One region of the Paenibacillus sp. SAFN-054 genome, then DNA from elsewhere that is predicted to be linked to it. Evidence: predicted binding sites of a transcription regulator. Region 1 holds the regulator's gene; each other region holds the start of a gene.
The links. Region 1 encodes Rex, which represses fermentation and respiration genes when NADH is low (regulators of the CRP and FNR family bind a similar motif). Its sites were predicted from a motif close to TTGTGAAATATTTCACAA; they were not measured.

Region 1 (3,303 bases):
CAAATACACGTTAAAATCAGTGAAAGCGTACGCCGAGGAGAAAAAATGCTGTCGGAATACAAGGAAGACGAGGACGATTACAGCGCGGACAGCCTGATCACGGACCTGAGCGGTTTGTTTAAGGACCTGGCGTCCGAGCGTGACGATCTGAGATCCTTCATGAATTTGAATGATGAAACCGTCGTGTACTGGATGGAAGCAAGCGGCCACTACCGGAGCAAGTCGCTCCAGATGTACGCGGTTCCGGTTGACGTCAGCAAGCAGCTCAAGGATCTGTTCTTTGATAAGAAAAAAAGCGTCATTCTGACGTCCGCTACGTTGTCTGTGGATAAATCGTTCCAGTATATGATCGACAACCTGGGATTGCAGGAGGATCAGGAAAGCGGGCGGCTGGTTACCGTGCAGCTTCCTTCGCCGTTCAATTACCGGGATCAGGCCTTGCTGGTCATCCCGCGCGACTTTCCAAGCGTGAAAGGCAGCGTCGGGGATGCCGTATTCGTCAATACGCTGGTTCAATCATTGGCGAATGCCGCGATCGCGACTCATGGGCGGATGCTGGTGCTCTTCACTTCCTACCGGATGCTTAGACAGGTGCATGAGCCTCTTAAAAACGCCCTTGCCAGCAGCGATATTACGGTGCTTGGACAAGGCGTAGACAGCGGCAGCCGCACGAAGCTGATACGCAGATTCCAGGACAGCAGCGCTTCCGTCCTGCTCGGAACGAGCAGTTTCTGGGAGGGCGTCGACATTCCGGGTGAAGCTCTGACCTGCCTGGCGATCGTAAGGCTGCCTTTCCAGCCGCCGAATCATCCGATGGTCGAAGCCAAGAGCGAGCTTCTGCAGCGGCAGAAAAAGAATCCGTTTATGAAGCTGTCGGTACCGCAAGCGGTGATCCGTTTTAAGCAGGGCTTCGGAAGGCTTGTACGTACGGCAAGCGATCGCGGCATCGTCATTGTGTTTGATACGCGCGTAATTGAGTCCTATTACGGAAAGTACTTCCTGTATTCTCTGCCCGGGCCGAAAATGGAGCACATGAACACGGAACAGATGGTTCCTCGCATATCCGAATGGCTTCAGGAAGTCTGAAGAAGCTTAGAGCTTTGAATCATCGCAAGGAAATATGTGTATATAATTTAAGCTGTTAATTAGGGGGAGCAAGCATGAAATCGGAGAAAATATCCGAAGCGGTTGTCCGCAGATTGCCTGTGTATTTAAGATACTTGAATGATTTGAATAAACGTGAAGTAGCTACGGTATCATCGCAGGAGCTGGGACAGAAGCTTGATCTGAATCCCGCTCAGATCCGTAAAGATCTGGCTTATTTCGGCGATTTTGGCCGCAAGGGCATCGGCTACGACGTATCGTATCTTATCGAGAAGATCCGCCATATCCTGAATCTTGACCAGCAAATTAACGCGGTTCTTGTCGGAGCGGGTAATCTGGGGCATGCGCTCTCGAACTATAACCTGTACCTGCGCGAAAACATTAAAATCGTCGCGGTTTTTGACGAGAACTCGAAAAAAATCGGAACGCGCATCAGTTCCCTGACGGTACAGCCGATGAGCGAAATCAGCGAGACGATCAAAGGCAAGAACATCCGCATCGGTATCATCACCGTACCGGACGTGGAGGCGCAGAATGTGGCGGACCGATTGATTGCGGCCGGCATCGAGGCCATTCTTAACTTTGCGCCCACGATTCTGAAGGCGCCGGCCAGCATCCGGATTCATGCGGCGGATTTTACGACGGATCTGCTCAGCCTGGCTTATTATTTGGACAATGGAAAGGACGATTCTGCGGATGACGGAGAACACGAAGACAAATAAATGGGTGATCAAGAACGGGAGCTTCGCCGTTCCAAACGAGGCTAAGCCCGTCATTCACGGCTGGATGGTCGTTGAGGATGACCTGATTACTTATATCGGCGAGGAAAAGCCGGAGATGGACACCGACGTCACGGTCGTAGACGGGACGCATTTATTCTTTATGCCGGGGCTTATCAATACCCACGGGCATGCTGCGATGTCCCTGCTTCGCGGATATGGGGATGACCTGGCGCTCCAAATTTGGCTGGAACAAAAAATGTGGCCAATGGAAGCCAAGTTTACTTCTTCGGACGTGTACTGGGGAACCTCGCTATCCGTGCTGGAAATGCTGAAGGGCGGTACAACGACGTTCCTCGATATGTATGACCACATGGACCAGGTCGCGAAAGTCGTCACTGAATCGGGCATGCGCGCATCCTTGATGCGCGGTGTCATCGGTCTGTGTCCCGAGGACGTTCAGCGTCACAAATTGAACGAGGCGATTTCGTTCGCCCGCGATTGGAACGGGCAGGCAAACGGCCGGATCACGACAATGATATCCCCGCATGCGCCTTACACCTGTCCGCCGGACTTTATCGAGAAATTCGTGCAGGCAGCTCATGACATGGATCTGCCGATGCATACCCACATGTCCGAGACGCTGACGGAAGTGGAGGCAAACGTGCGTGACTACGGCCTTCGGCCCGTGGCGCACCTGGAGAAGCTGGGGATGTTCTCAAGACCTTCCTTGGTCGCTCATGCCGTCCATCTGACGGATGAGGAGATTGATATCCTGGCGGCAAACCATGTTGCCGTATCCCATAATCCGGGAAGCAATCTGAAGCTGGCGAGCGGCGTTGCACGCGTAACCGACTTGCTGAAAGCAGGCGTGACGGTATCTCTTGGAACGGATGGCGCTGCAAGCAACAACAATCTGGATATGTTCGAGGAAATGCGGCTTGCGGCGTTGATTCATAAAGGTGTCTCCGGTGATCCGACGGCGATTCCGGCTGCAGAGGCGCTCAAAATGGGCACGATCTATGGCGCGCAGTCTCTGTTCCTGAACCAGGTGGGAACACTCGCTCCAGGCATGAAGGCTGATTTTATCGCGCTGAACACTGATCAGGCGCATTTTCTTCCGCATACAGACCTGATATCCCATGCCATTTACTCCGCCTGCAGCAAAGACGTTGAGCATGTCTGGGTTGACGGGAAGCAGATCGTGAAGAACGGCGCCTGCCTGACAATGGACGAAGAACGAATCCGCCGGGAAGCCCAGTCCGCTTTCGACGGTCTCTTGTCCCGCTAGCCAAGGGGTCTCGGAAAGGGAGCTTATGTTAAAGAAAAAAAAGACGTGGATATTCATTGGCATCGTGATTCTCCTTCTGCTAGGGTTTGGCGGTTATCGGTATTACATATACGTAACGCAAGACATCCGCGCGGAGGAAACGGCAGCCATTCTGGCAGCCAAGAAGGAGACGAGCCTCGTCAAGGTTAC
Region 2 (3,303 bases), on a different contig from region 1:
GCCTTTATAGCTCTAGGACAGCAGTATATCCGTAAGCTCACCGTAACTGGCAACATGATAATGCGGTTTGTGTCCGGATTCCGGTCCAGCGTGCCGGTGATTCAACCAAATGGCCGTCCAGCCGGCTTCAAGCGCCCCTACGACATCGTTTCTCCATGAGTCCCCGATATACATGCTCCGCTCCGGTTCCGTTCCCGTCCGTTCATTCACATGTCGAAACAACCGGGGATCGGGCTTGTCATAACCGACGGCTCCCGAGATGAACCTGTATTCCTCAGGAATCAACGCATCCATTCCAAGGGCTTTCATTTTGGCCATTTGATGCTCTGCCGGTCCGTTCGTAATCAGCCCGACCACGTGCCCGGCAGCCTGAAGCCTGCGGATGAGCTGTACCGCCTCCGGAAAAGGCGTGATTCGAAATTGTCCCTTCAAATATTCGTCCTGGATCCGTGCAGCTTGCTCTGGCGTTACATCGATCCCGAATTCGGCAAGAGCCAGCATCGCTCGCTTCATCCTCATTTCCTGCAGATCCCGCTCCGCGCCCGCTGCGTTTAATCCGCCATGCTTGGCTGACAACGCGTCGCTGTAATAACGAAATCGATGGTAAACCGCTTCGTACGGAAATGCATCGCCAGTAGCCAGCACAGACTCCAGCGCTTGTCTCAATGGCTGTAAATGGTCATAAAGTGTATCATCCACATCGAAGAAAATTCCCTTCGAGCCCTTTTTCTTTTCTTCCATCGCTTCTCCTCTTTATATTGTGATTTTTGTTACAGCATCCGAATTTATGTCTATTTTAGCACATTTCCTCAATGGCCACGCCGCTTTCCGTCTTCTTTTGATCTGGAGGCAAGCTCTGAGGAGTACGCTAAACCCCTTTCAATTGTGACAGAACTGGCACAACCGTTCTCGTCCCGCCCAATTATGAACAAAAATGAAAATCGCTGAATTTGCCCCTTTTCAGCGGTTAATCGTTGTATTTGGCGTTTTTTTCGGGAGAATGTGAAGTTTATCACAGAATAATTGTATTTTAATGGTAAATATGTATTTTCTTATATTTGTTTTCGATTTCCCAGATTACTATGCTAGGGCTATGAGGATTCGCGAATAATCCAAAGCTCAGCAATAAAGACATGCTAGAAAGGAGTTTCCCGTGAAAAACAAAAAAAGATGGCTTTTTACTTCCATACTTATTTCCATCATCATGCTTCTCAGTGGATGTGATTCCATGGTTGTACTGAATCCGAAGGGGCCGGTTGCCAAAACGCAGTCCGACACCATTATTTTCTCGATTCTGATGATGGCTTTTGTTTTGCTTGTTGTTTACATCTTATTTGTCGTGATGCTGACCAAATACCGTGCCAGCAAAACAAGCGATGATTATGAACCGCCCCACATGGAGGGAAATAAATGGCTGGAGTTGATTTGGACGGTGATCCCGATCATTATCGTAGCTATTCTCTCCGTTGTCACCGTCCAGACGACCAATGCTGTTGAAAAGGTGCCAGCCGGCTACGAAACTCAAAAGCCGCTTGTCATTTATGCAGCTTCGTCGAACTGGAAATGGCATTTCAGCTATCCTGAAGAGAATATTGAAACGGTCAATTACGTGAATATTCCGACGAACCGTCCGGTCGAGTTCCGACTCTACTCTTACGGTCCGATCACAAGCTTCTGGGTACCGCAGCTCGGCGGTCAGAAATACGCCATGAGCGACATGGTCACCAAGCTGAACTTGGTTGCCGAACATGAAGGTTCATTTATGGGTAAAAACTCGAACTTCTCCGGTAAAGGCTTCGCCCAAATGGAATTCGAAGTGCTGGCTCAAACGCCTGCCGAATACAGCAAATGGGTCAAAGACGTGAAGGATACCGCACCGGAGCTCAACGAGCAGGAGTTTAACAAGCTGCTGAAGACGGATATCGTCGGCCGCAAATCGTATACTTCTACCCACCTTGACTTCTCGCCGGCTCCTATGGACATGTCCGAACACGGGCATGACGGTAACAGCAAGACTGAAAACACAGACTCCGGCAAGGAGCCTGCAGATCATAGCGATATGAGCGATATGGATCATAGCAATATGGACATGAAAGACAATTCGTCCATGCAAAGTGGACATTAAGATCATGGAGAAAGGAGACTAAACTGGCATGAAATGGGACGAATTTTTTGTAACCGGTGAGCCGATGATTTACGGAGCAATGGTCAGTATCGTGCTCGTATCCATCGCCATCCTCGTCGGATTGACCTATTTTAAGAAGTGGGGATATCTGTGGCGCGAATGGTTGACCACCGTTGACCATAAACGTATTGGCGTCATGTATATTTTATCCGCTCTGATCATGCTGTTCCGCGGCGGCGTTGACGCCCTGTTGATGCGTACGCAGCTTGCGGTTCCGGAATCCGGATTCCTGGACTCCCAGCATTACAACGAAATTTTCACAACGCACGGGGTCATTATGATCCTGTTCATGGCGATGCCTTTCGTCATCGGACTTATGAACGTAGTCGTACCGCTGCAAATCGGCGCGCGCGACGTTGCTTTTCCAAGACTGAATGCTGTCAGCTTCTGGCTCTTCTTCGCTGGAGCCATGCTGTTCAACATCTCGTTTGTCATCGGGGGATCGCCGGATGCCGGCTGGTCCGCATACTTCCCGCTAGCAAGCCTTGAATTCAGCCCGACCGTAGGTAACAACTTCTACTCGCTTGCACTGCAAATTTCCGGTATCGGTACATTGATGACTGGCGTTAACTTCATCGTGACGATCCTGAAAATGCGTGCACCGGGCATGAAACTGATGCGTATGCCGATGTTCACCTGGTCTGTTCTGATTACGAACGTTATCATCCTGTTCGCGTTCCCGGTTCTGACCGTAGCGCTTGCCTTGATGATGTTCGACCGGATCTTCGGCAGCCAATTCTTCACCATGGCAAACGGTGGTATGGATATGCTCTGGGCCAACTTGTTCTGGGTATGGGGCCATCCTGAAGTATATATCGTTATTTTGCCGGCCTTCGGTATATTCAGTGATATTATTTCAACCTTCTCGAAAAAGAATTTGTACGGATACAAATCGATGGTGTTCAGTATGGTCATCATCTCGCTCCTGTCCTTCCTCGTATGGGCGCATCACTTCTATACGATGGGTGCCGGAGCTATGGTCAACGGCTTCTTCTCGATTACGACCATGCTTATTGCCGTTCCGACCGGGGTTAAAATATTCAACTGGCTGTTTACGCTAAGGAAAGGCAAGATTTCCTTCACCTCTCCGATGCTGTACGCCATGGCCTTTATTCCGA
Region 3 (3,303 bases), on a different contig from region 1:
TCATGGGATTCTTCTATTGCGGGCTTCACTTCGTATGGTCCCTTTTTAATCGTGCGAACGAACAGGAACACCATCACGACGCCCAGAATGGTATACACGCCAATGAAGGCAATGATCGAGAACAGCACCTGCCCGGCGGTGACGCTAGGCGAAACGCTGTCTGCCGTCGTCATCAGGCCGAATACGGTCCATGGCTGACGCCCCATCTCGGTCATGAGCCAGCCGGAGGTGTTGGCGATGACCGGCAGCGAAATGCTGAACAGCATCACACGGTAAAACCATTTATTTTTGTTTTCGAGTTTCTTGCGTGCAGCCAGATAGACGCCGTACAAGCTGAACAGTATCATCAGCGAGCCTGCGGCCACCATGATGCGGAAGCTCCAGAACGTTGTACGGACCGGTGGAATGTAGTCGCCAGGACCGTATTTTTGCTCATATTCGGCCTGCAGCTCCTTCATGCCCTGCACTTCGCCGGAGAACTTGCTGTACGACAGGAAGCTCAGCAGATACGGGATCTGGAACTCGCCCGAATTCTTCTGGTTTTTCGTATCGATAAATGCCGTAACCGTCCAAGCCGCAGGGTCTCCGCTGTTCTCCCACAACGCTTCGGTTGCAGCCATTTTCATCGGCTGGGTTTTAACCAGATACTGTGCCTGCTGGTGACCCACAAGCGCCACGCCGATTGAAGTCACAAGACCGACGATGACCGCAATGGTAAATGATTTTTTGAAAAAGGCTACATTCTGCTTCTTCAGCAGCTTATAGGCGCTCACGCCGCCGATCAGGAACGCTCCGGTCAGGAAGGCGCCCAGGATCGTGTGCGGGAATTCCAGCAGCAGCTGGCCGTTGGTAATCAGCGCCAGGAAGTCATTCATCTCTGCGCGTCCGTTATTGACGGTAAAGCCGACAGGTCTTTGCATAAAGGAGTTCGCCGCCAGAATCCAGAACGCTGACATCACCGTACCGATCGCAACCAGCCAAATGCACAGCGCATGCACCTTCTTGGACAAACGGTCCCAGCCGAAGATCCAAAGGCCGATAAACGTCGACTCCAGGAAGAAGGCCAGCAGCGCTTCAACCGCAAGCGGCGCTCCGAACACGTCCCCGACGAAACGCGAGTAATCCGACCAGTTCATGCCAAACTGGAATTCCTGCAGTATGCCCGTCACCACGCCGATCGCGAAGTTGATCAGGAACAGCTTGCCCCAGAACTTGGCCATGTCCTTGTACTCTTCCTTGCCTTTGACGACATACATTGTCTCCATGATCGCGATCAGAAGCGCAAGTCCGATCGACACCGGCACGAAGAAAAAGTGAAAAATCGTCGTTGCCGCATACTGAAACCGAGACAGCATCAATACATCCATTTTCTTCCCTCTTTTCAAAAGTTATTCTCAGAATCCCTATGCCTTCCGGATTCGTGAACACATGTTAACGGGTTGTTTGCAACATTCGCGAGTAATTCAGATCGATGTCATTGCAATCCCTTCCTTCAAGTATTCTGGCAGACGATCCATGCTTTCAATGTGATAAATGTCACATTCTTTGCTCCAAAAGCACTATAATGTGAATTATGTCACAAAATATTAAAAATTTTAGGCATTACCCTTCGCTGGCTTATGAATTTGCATACATATCCGTTCCTGGACCCGGTGCAGCCCATGATTCATTACCCAGAAAATCCGCCCTATTTACCAGAATATACCTGAATCAATTCAAAAAAACTTTTTATGGCAACAAAAGGGACTGCCCCAAGCCGAAGATCCGGCCTGACAACAGTCCCTTAATACATATCCGTTATCCTTTATGTCTTCACCCTCTGACAGGTGCTTTTCGCTCGTTCATGCTAGTCCCTCGAAACATAATACTTGTTGGTCATGTACCAGGCATCGCCCTTGTCGGTCGATACGCGGCCTTTCTTCTTGTCCAAGAACACGATCTCCTTGCATTTGGAACAATACCATTTCGTCGTGTAGTATTGGGAAAAGGTCGTGTAGGTGGTACCGCATTTGCAGTCGACTTTAAAGTACACACGGTTCTCCTCGTACGCTCTGGACAGCTGATCGGTGTTATCCGATTCTACGGCGGCAGGCGGGTTGCCCACAGGCTTCAGCACTTCGGCGTAATTGGAAAAACGGTTATGCACTTTAAAATCCGCAACCAGCTCTGGATTGAGGCCGAAAAACTCCTTGCCAATAGCTGTGATGAATTTCGCGTCGGTACGATAGCACTCGATCCATTCCTGAATTTGCTTATTCGATAAAGGTACAGTTCCTTTAATGCCACTATTCAAGGTGTAGGTCATGATGGTCAGATTCTCATTGTCTTCATAGAACATTAATTCAGAAACCTCCTTATGATTTCATCTATTAATGTACTACTTCTTCGGACCATAATCAAAGTGTGAAATATAGGCAGTAAAGTGCAAATGGGAAAACATCTCACGATGTTCTCCCACTGCGGACAGACTATGGAGTCCTCTTGGCAGCGCGCCGATATCTCATCACTTTGCGGTACACGCTCTTGTCGGACAGATGGTTAAAAATATAGGGATCGGGATTCGTATTGACCTCGAGAATCCACGGCGTCCATGTGCGGTCAAAGCCGATATCGAGCCCTATTTGTCTGAGCCCCGGATACCTGGCATGCATATGGCGGGCGACCCTCACCCCAAGACGGTTCAGCTGTTCAGTGGTTCGATGCATCTGGTCCGCAGACATATACGCTCCCAAAAGCCGTTTCACGTCCATCAGCTTGCCGCCGCTGTGGTAATTGGTCACGATTTTTCCCGGATGCGCGACCCTGCCGATCAGACCCGTCGTCTCCCACGCGCCCTTCGGACTCAGCTGCACCATCACGCGGAGGTCAAAACGGCGGCCGCTGTACTTGACCAGATGGATTCCTTTTTGAATCAGGTAACGGCGGCTACCCGTCCATTTGATCAGAGCGCCGTACAAGGAATCGAAATCCCGGCTTATCACGGCCTTGGTTCCCAGCTGATAGGAATATCCGCCGGTCCCCCGCCTTTCCACCCGGATCACGCCGTTGCCATAAGTCCCCACATCAGGCTTTACATAGACCATTCCATAAGCATTCAGCATCGATTTCAGAGCCGACCTGCCAAACCTCCGCGTAACGGGTATCAACGGCTTCACATCGTCATGCACGATGAGAAGTTTCGTTTTCTTCCACTTGCTCGTCAGCGTTGTACGCCGTTTTCTTTGTTCTGTCATCTCTTAATCTCTCCATTCCGGGACGTTTAGACAGCCAGCTGTATAAATAGAACTAAAGTAAGCAAAGCAC
Region 4 (3,303 bases), on a different contig from region 1:
TCGTGGCGGAGCAGCTTAAAAGCCTGGGGGCCATTCCCCTGTGGGAAGGATGCCGGGTCAAAGGCGTTTTGCTTGTGGGCTACCGCAATGAAAACCGGCTGGACCAAGCCGCTTTCGAGCGGTTTCAGGAAGGGCTTGGAATGGAGTTCGGCGCTTTTCATGCGAAGGAGGTGACGCAGTCTTGATTCAGATGACGGACGGGCATTTAAGCGACCTGCTGAAGAAGATGTACGCGAACAGCATGGAAGCGATCTTTTTTATCGATGAAAAGGGCAGCGTGGTTGCCATGAATCCGGCAGCGGAGAATATTCTGGATGTCGACGTGATCGAGCGGATGCATTCCGGCGTCGATGACTCTTTCTGTCAGACCTGCAAAGGCTATACGGATGAAAAGGATCAGATTTCCTGCTCCAAATGCTACTTGGATTTTCCAAAAGGGGATTTTTCTTCGTTCCAGGTGTATCTTAAAACGAGGGGTGAAGGCGTGGTTCCTTATGCGGCCAGCTACCATACCATCGACGAAGAGCGGGGGATCCGCGTGCTCATGCTCTTGGATCTGACCAAACAGCAAAAGACGCAGGAGATGCTCCAGCGCTCGAATTTGCTGAAATACGTCATCAAAGCACAGGAAGACGAACGCAAACGCATATCCAGGGAGCTGCATGACAGCGTCGCCCAGGAGCTGCTGAGCTCGCTTGTGGACCTGCGCGTGGTCAAATATATGGATGTAGGCGAGGATGTGCTGCAGAAGCTGCAGCAGACCGAGGTGTCGCTGACGCGCCTCTTGGACGATATTCGCCACTTGTCGGTGGAGCTGCGTCCGGCTTCGCTCGATGACTTGGGTCTTGAGGCGGCATTCCGCTCGCATTTCAAATGGATCGAGAAAAATTATGGCCTGCTCGTCGATTTCTCGGCAGAATTGTCTGCGGCCCGCTACAGCAGCGAGATTGAGACGGTCGTATATCGCATATGTCAGGAAGCCGTTCTGAATGCGCTGAAATACGCAGGCACGGACGAAGTGCATGTCCGTTTATGTGAGGAGAACGGCAGCCTGCAGCTGACCGTGATGGATGACGGCGCCGGCTTTAACATGAATATGAACGAAGCCAAGGGGACTGGCCTCGGCTTGTACGGCATGCGCGAGCGCGCCGAGCTTGTCGAAGGGCAGTTTATGCTTCACTCCGTTCCCGGCGGGGGAACAAAGGTGGAACTGCGAATTCCATTAACACAGGATAACAAGAGGGAGGCCGAGATGCGGTGAAAATTGTCATAGCGGATGATCATGCGGTGGTCCGAAGCGGCTTTTCCATGATCCTGAACTACCAGGAGGATATGGAGGTCGTCGCGACTGCTGCAGATGGCATGGAAGCCTACGCGATGGTGGCCAAGCATCAGCCGGATGTGCTCCTGATGGATCTCAGCATGCCACCGGGCGAGAGCGGGCTGATTGCGACAGGCAAGATCAGCGGCGATTTTCCGAATACGAAGATTTTAATACTAACCATGTACGACGACGACGATTATCTGTTCCACGTGCTGAAGAACGGCGCTTCCGGCTACGTGCTGAAGAATGCGCCCGATGAAGAACTGATTTCGGCCATCCGGATGGTATATAAGGGAGGTACCTATATTCATCCGCAGATGGCTACCTCGCTGGTCCGGGAATTCATTAAGAAGGACAGCGAGAGCGCGGACAACGATCCGTTCAACAGCCTGTCCAAACGGGAGATCGAGATATTGCCCCTCATCGCCAAAGGATACGGCAACAAAGAAATTGCCGAAAAGCTGTATGTATCCGTGAAAACGGTGGAGGCCCACAAGTCCAAAATTATGGAGAAGCTGAATTTGAAAAGCCGTCCGGAGCTGGTGGAGTATGCGCTCAAGAAAAAGCTGCTGGACTTTTAATAGGGTATGGATAGGGATATCGGATGTTTCTAACGCGTGATATAGGGAAGTTCCCTGATGAGTTTCAGGGAACTTCCCTATTATCTTTGTGAATGATGTCACGTACAATGAGACGTGGGGATCAATGAAAGCAGCCATTCATTACGTTCAGAAAAGGTGATTGGAAATGATCAAAAAAGTGCAGCTGCCGCTGCAAACAATGAATTTGGTGCTAGGGTTTATGGTATGGGTCATCATCTCCGCGCTGCTGCCGTTTATCAGGGAGGATATTTCCATCCCGGCGGACCGGCTGGCGATCCTGACCGCGATTCCGGTGGTGCTGGGTTCCATCCTGCGGTTGCCGCTGGGATATTACGCCAACATCGTTGGCGCACGAATTGTTTTTATCGCCAGCTTCATTTTGCTGCTGTTTCCGGTCTATTTTATCAGTGCCGCCTCGTCCTTCACGCATCTTGTCATCGGCGGATTGTTTCTCGGGATCGGCGGAGCCGTATTCTCCGTCGGCGTAACCTCGCTTCCTAAATATTATTCGAAAGAGAAGCTGGGACTGGTAAACGGAATTTATGGCATGGGCAATATCGGTACGGCAATCACGACCTTCGCCGCGCCTGTCATCGCAACGCAAATCGGATGGTCCCGAACCGTCCAGCTGTACCTGATTCTGCTGCTCGTATTCGCGGTATTGAACGTCTTCCTGGGCGACCGCAAAGAAACAAAGGTCAAAACGCCGCTGGTGGAACAAATCAAGGGCGTCTATAAAAACGAAAAGCTGTGGTTCTTCTCTCTGTTTTATTTTATTACCTTCGGTTCGTTCGTTGCCTTTACCGTATATCTGCCCAACTTCCTGGTCACGAACTTTGAGCTGGCCAAGGTGGATGCGGGAATGCGGACCGCCGGCTTCATCGTGGTGGCAACCTTCCTGCGTCCGGTCGGCGGATGGCTTGCGGATAAGTTCAAACCGCTGTTTCTGCTCATGGGCGTATTCGTCGGTCTGACGATCGCCGCCATTATCCTGGCTTTCTCGCCGTCCATCGGTCTTTACACGGTCGGCTGTCTGACGATTGCGGTCGGGGCGGGACTCGGCAACGGGATCATTTTCAAACTCGTTCCTTTTTATTTCAACAAGCAAGCGGGGATTGTCAACGGGATCGTATCCATGATGGGCGGCCTGGGCGGTTTCTTCCCGCCGCTGATGCTTTCCTTCATCCATTCGGTTACAGGACAGTATTCAATCGGCTTCATGGCGCTTTCCCAAGTGGCGCTGGCCAGTCTCGTGATCGTCGTATGGATGTATTTTCAGGATAAACTGGCCGTTTCTTCCGAAGTGTTCAACTCGACCGGCCAAGGCATTCTCGTGACCGACATAAACGGAAAGATTAATGCCGTGAATCCTGCCTT

Region 2: qoxA (cytochrome aa3 quinol oxidase subunit II) is a predicted target of Rex. The motif match lies at 1,001-1,018, and genes of this name have one in related genera.
Region 3: ACTHPM_RS17460 (cytochrome ubiquinol oxidase subunit I) is a predicted target of Rex. The motif match lies at 1,565-1,582, and genes of this name have one in related genera.
Region 4: ACTHPM_RS15635 (nitrate/nitrite transporter) is a predicted target of Rex. The motif match lies at 1,992-2,009, and genes of this name have one in related genera.

The regions. Positions count from the first base shown of each region.
Region 1 covers NZ_JBQCKS010000001.1:1,779,679-1,782,981, reverse strand. The annotation lists gene dinG (ATP-dependent DNA helicase DinG) at 1-1,086, shown strand, start outside; gene ACTHPM_RS08165 (redox-sensing transcriptional repressor Rex) at 1,161-1,826, shown strand; gene ACTHPM_RS08160 (amidohydrolase) at 1,801-3,114, shown strand; gene ACTHPM_RS08155 (cell wall elongation regulator TseB-like domain-containing protein) at 3,140-3,303, shown strand, end outside.
Region 2 covers NZ_JBQCKS010000005.1:337,551-340,853, forward strand. The annotation lists gene ACTHPM_RS22735 (HAD family hydrolase) at 13-741, opposite strand; gene qoxA (cytochrome aa3 quinol oxidase subunit II) at 1,205-2,125, shown strand; gene qoxB (cytochrome aa3 quinol oxidase subunit I) at 2,154-3,303, shown strand, end outside.
Region 3 covers NZ_JBQCKS010000003.1:345,689-348,991, reverse strand. The annotation lists gene ACTHPM_RS17460 (cytochrome ubiquinol oxidase subunit I) at 1-1,367, opposite strand, end outside; gene ACTHPM_RS17455 (hypothetical protein) at 1,847-2,338, opposite strand; gene ACTHPM_RS17450 (YheC/YheD family protein) at 2,469-3,233, opposite strand.
Region 4 covers NZ_JBQCKS010000002.1:895,240-898,542, reverse strand. The annotation lists gene ACTHPM_RS15650 (GAF domain-containing protein) at 1-185, shown strand, start outside; gene ACTHPM_RS15645 (sensor histidine kinase) at 191-1,261, shown strand; gene ACTHPM_RS15640 (response regulator transcription factor) at 1,258-1,905, shown strand; gene ACTHPM_RS15635 (nitrate/nitrite transporter) at 2,072-3,303, shown strand, end outside.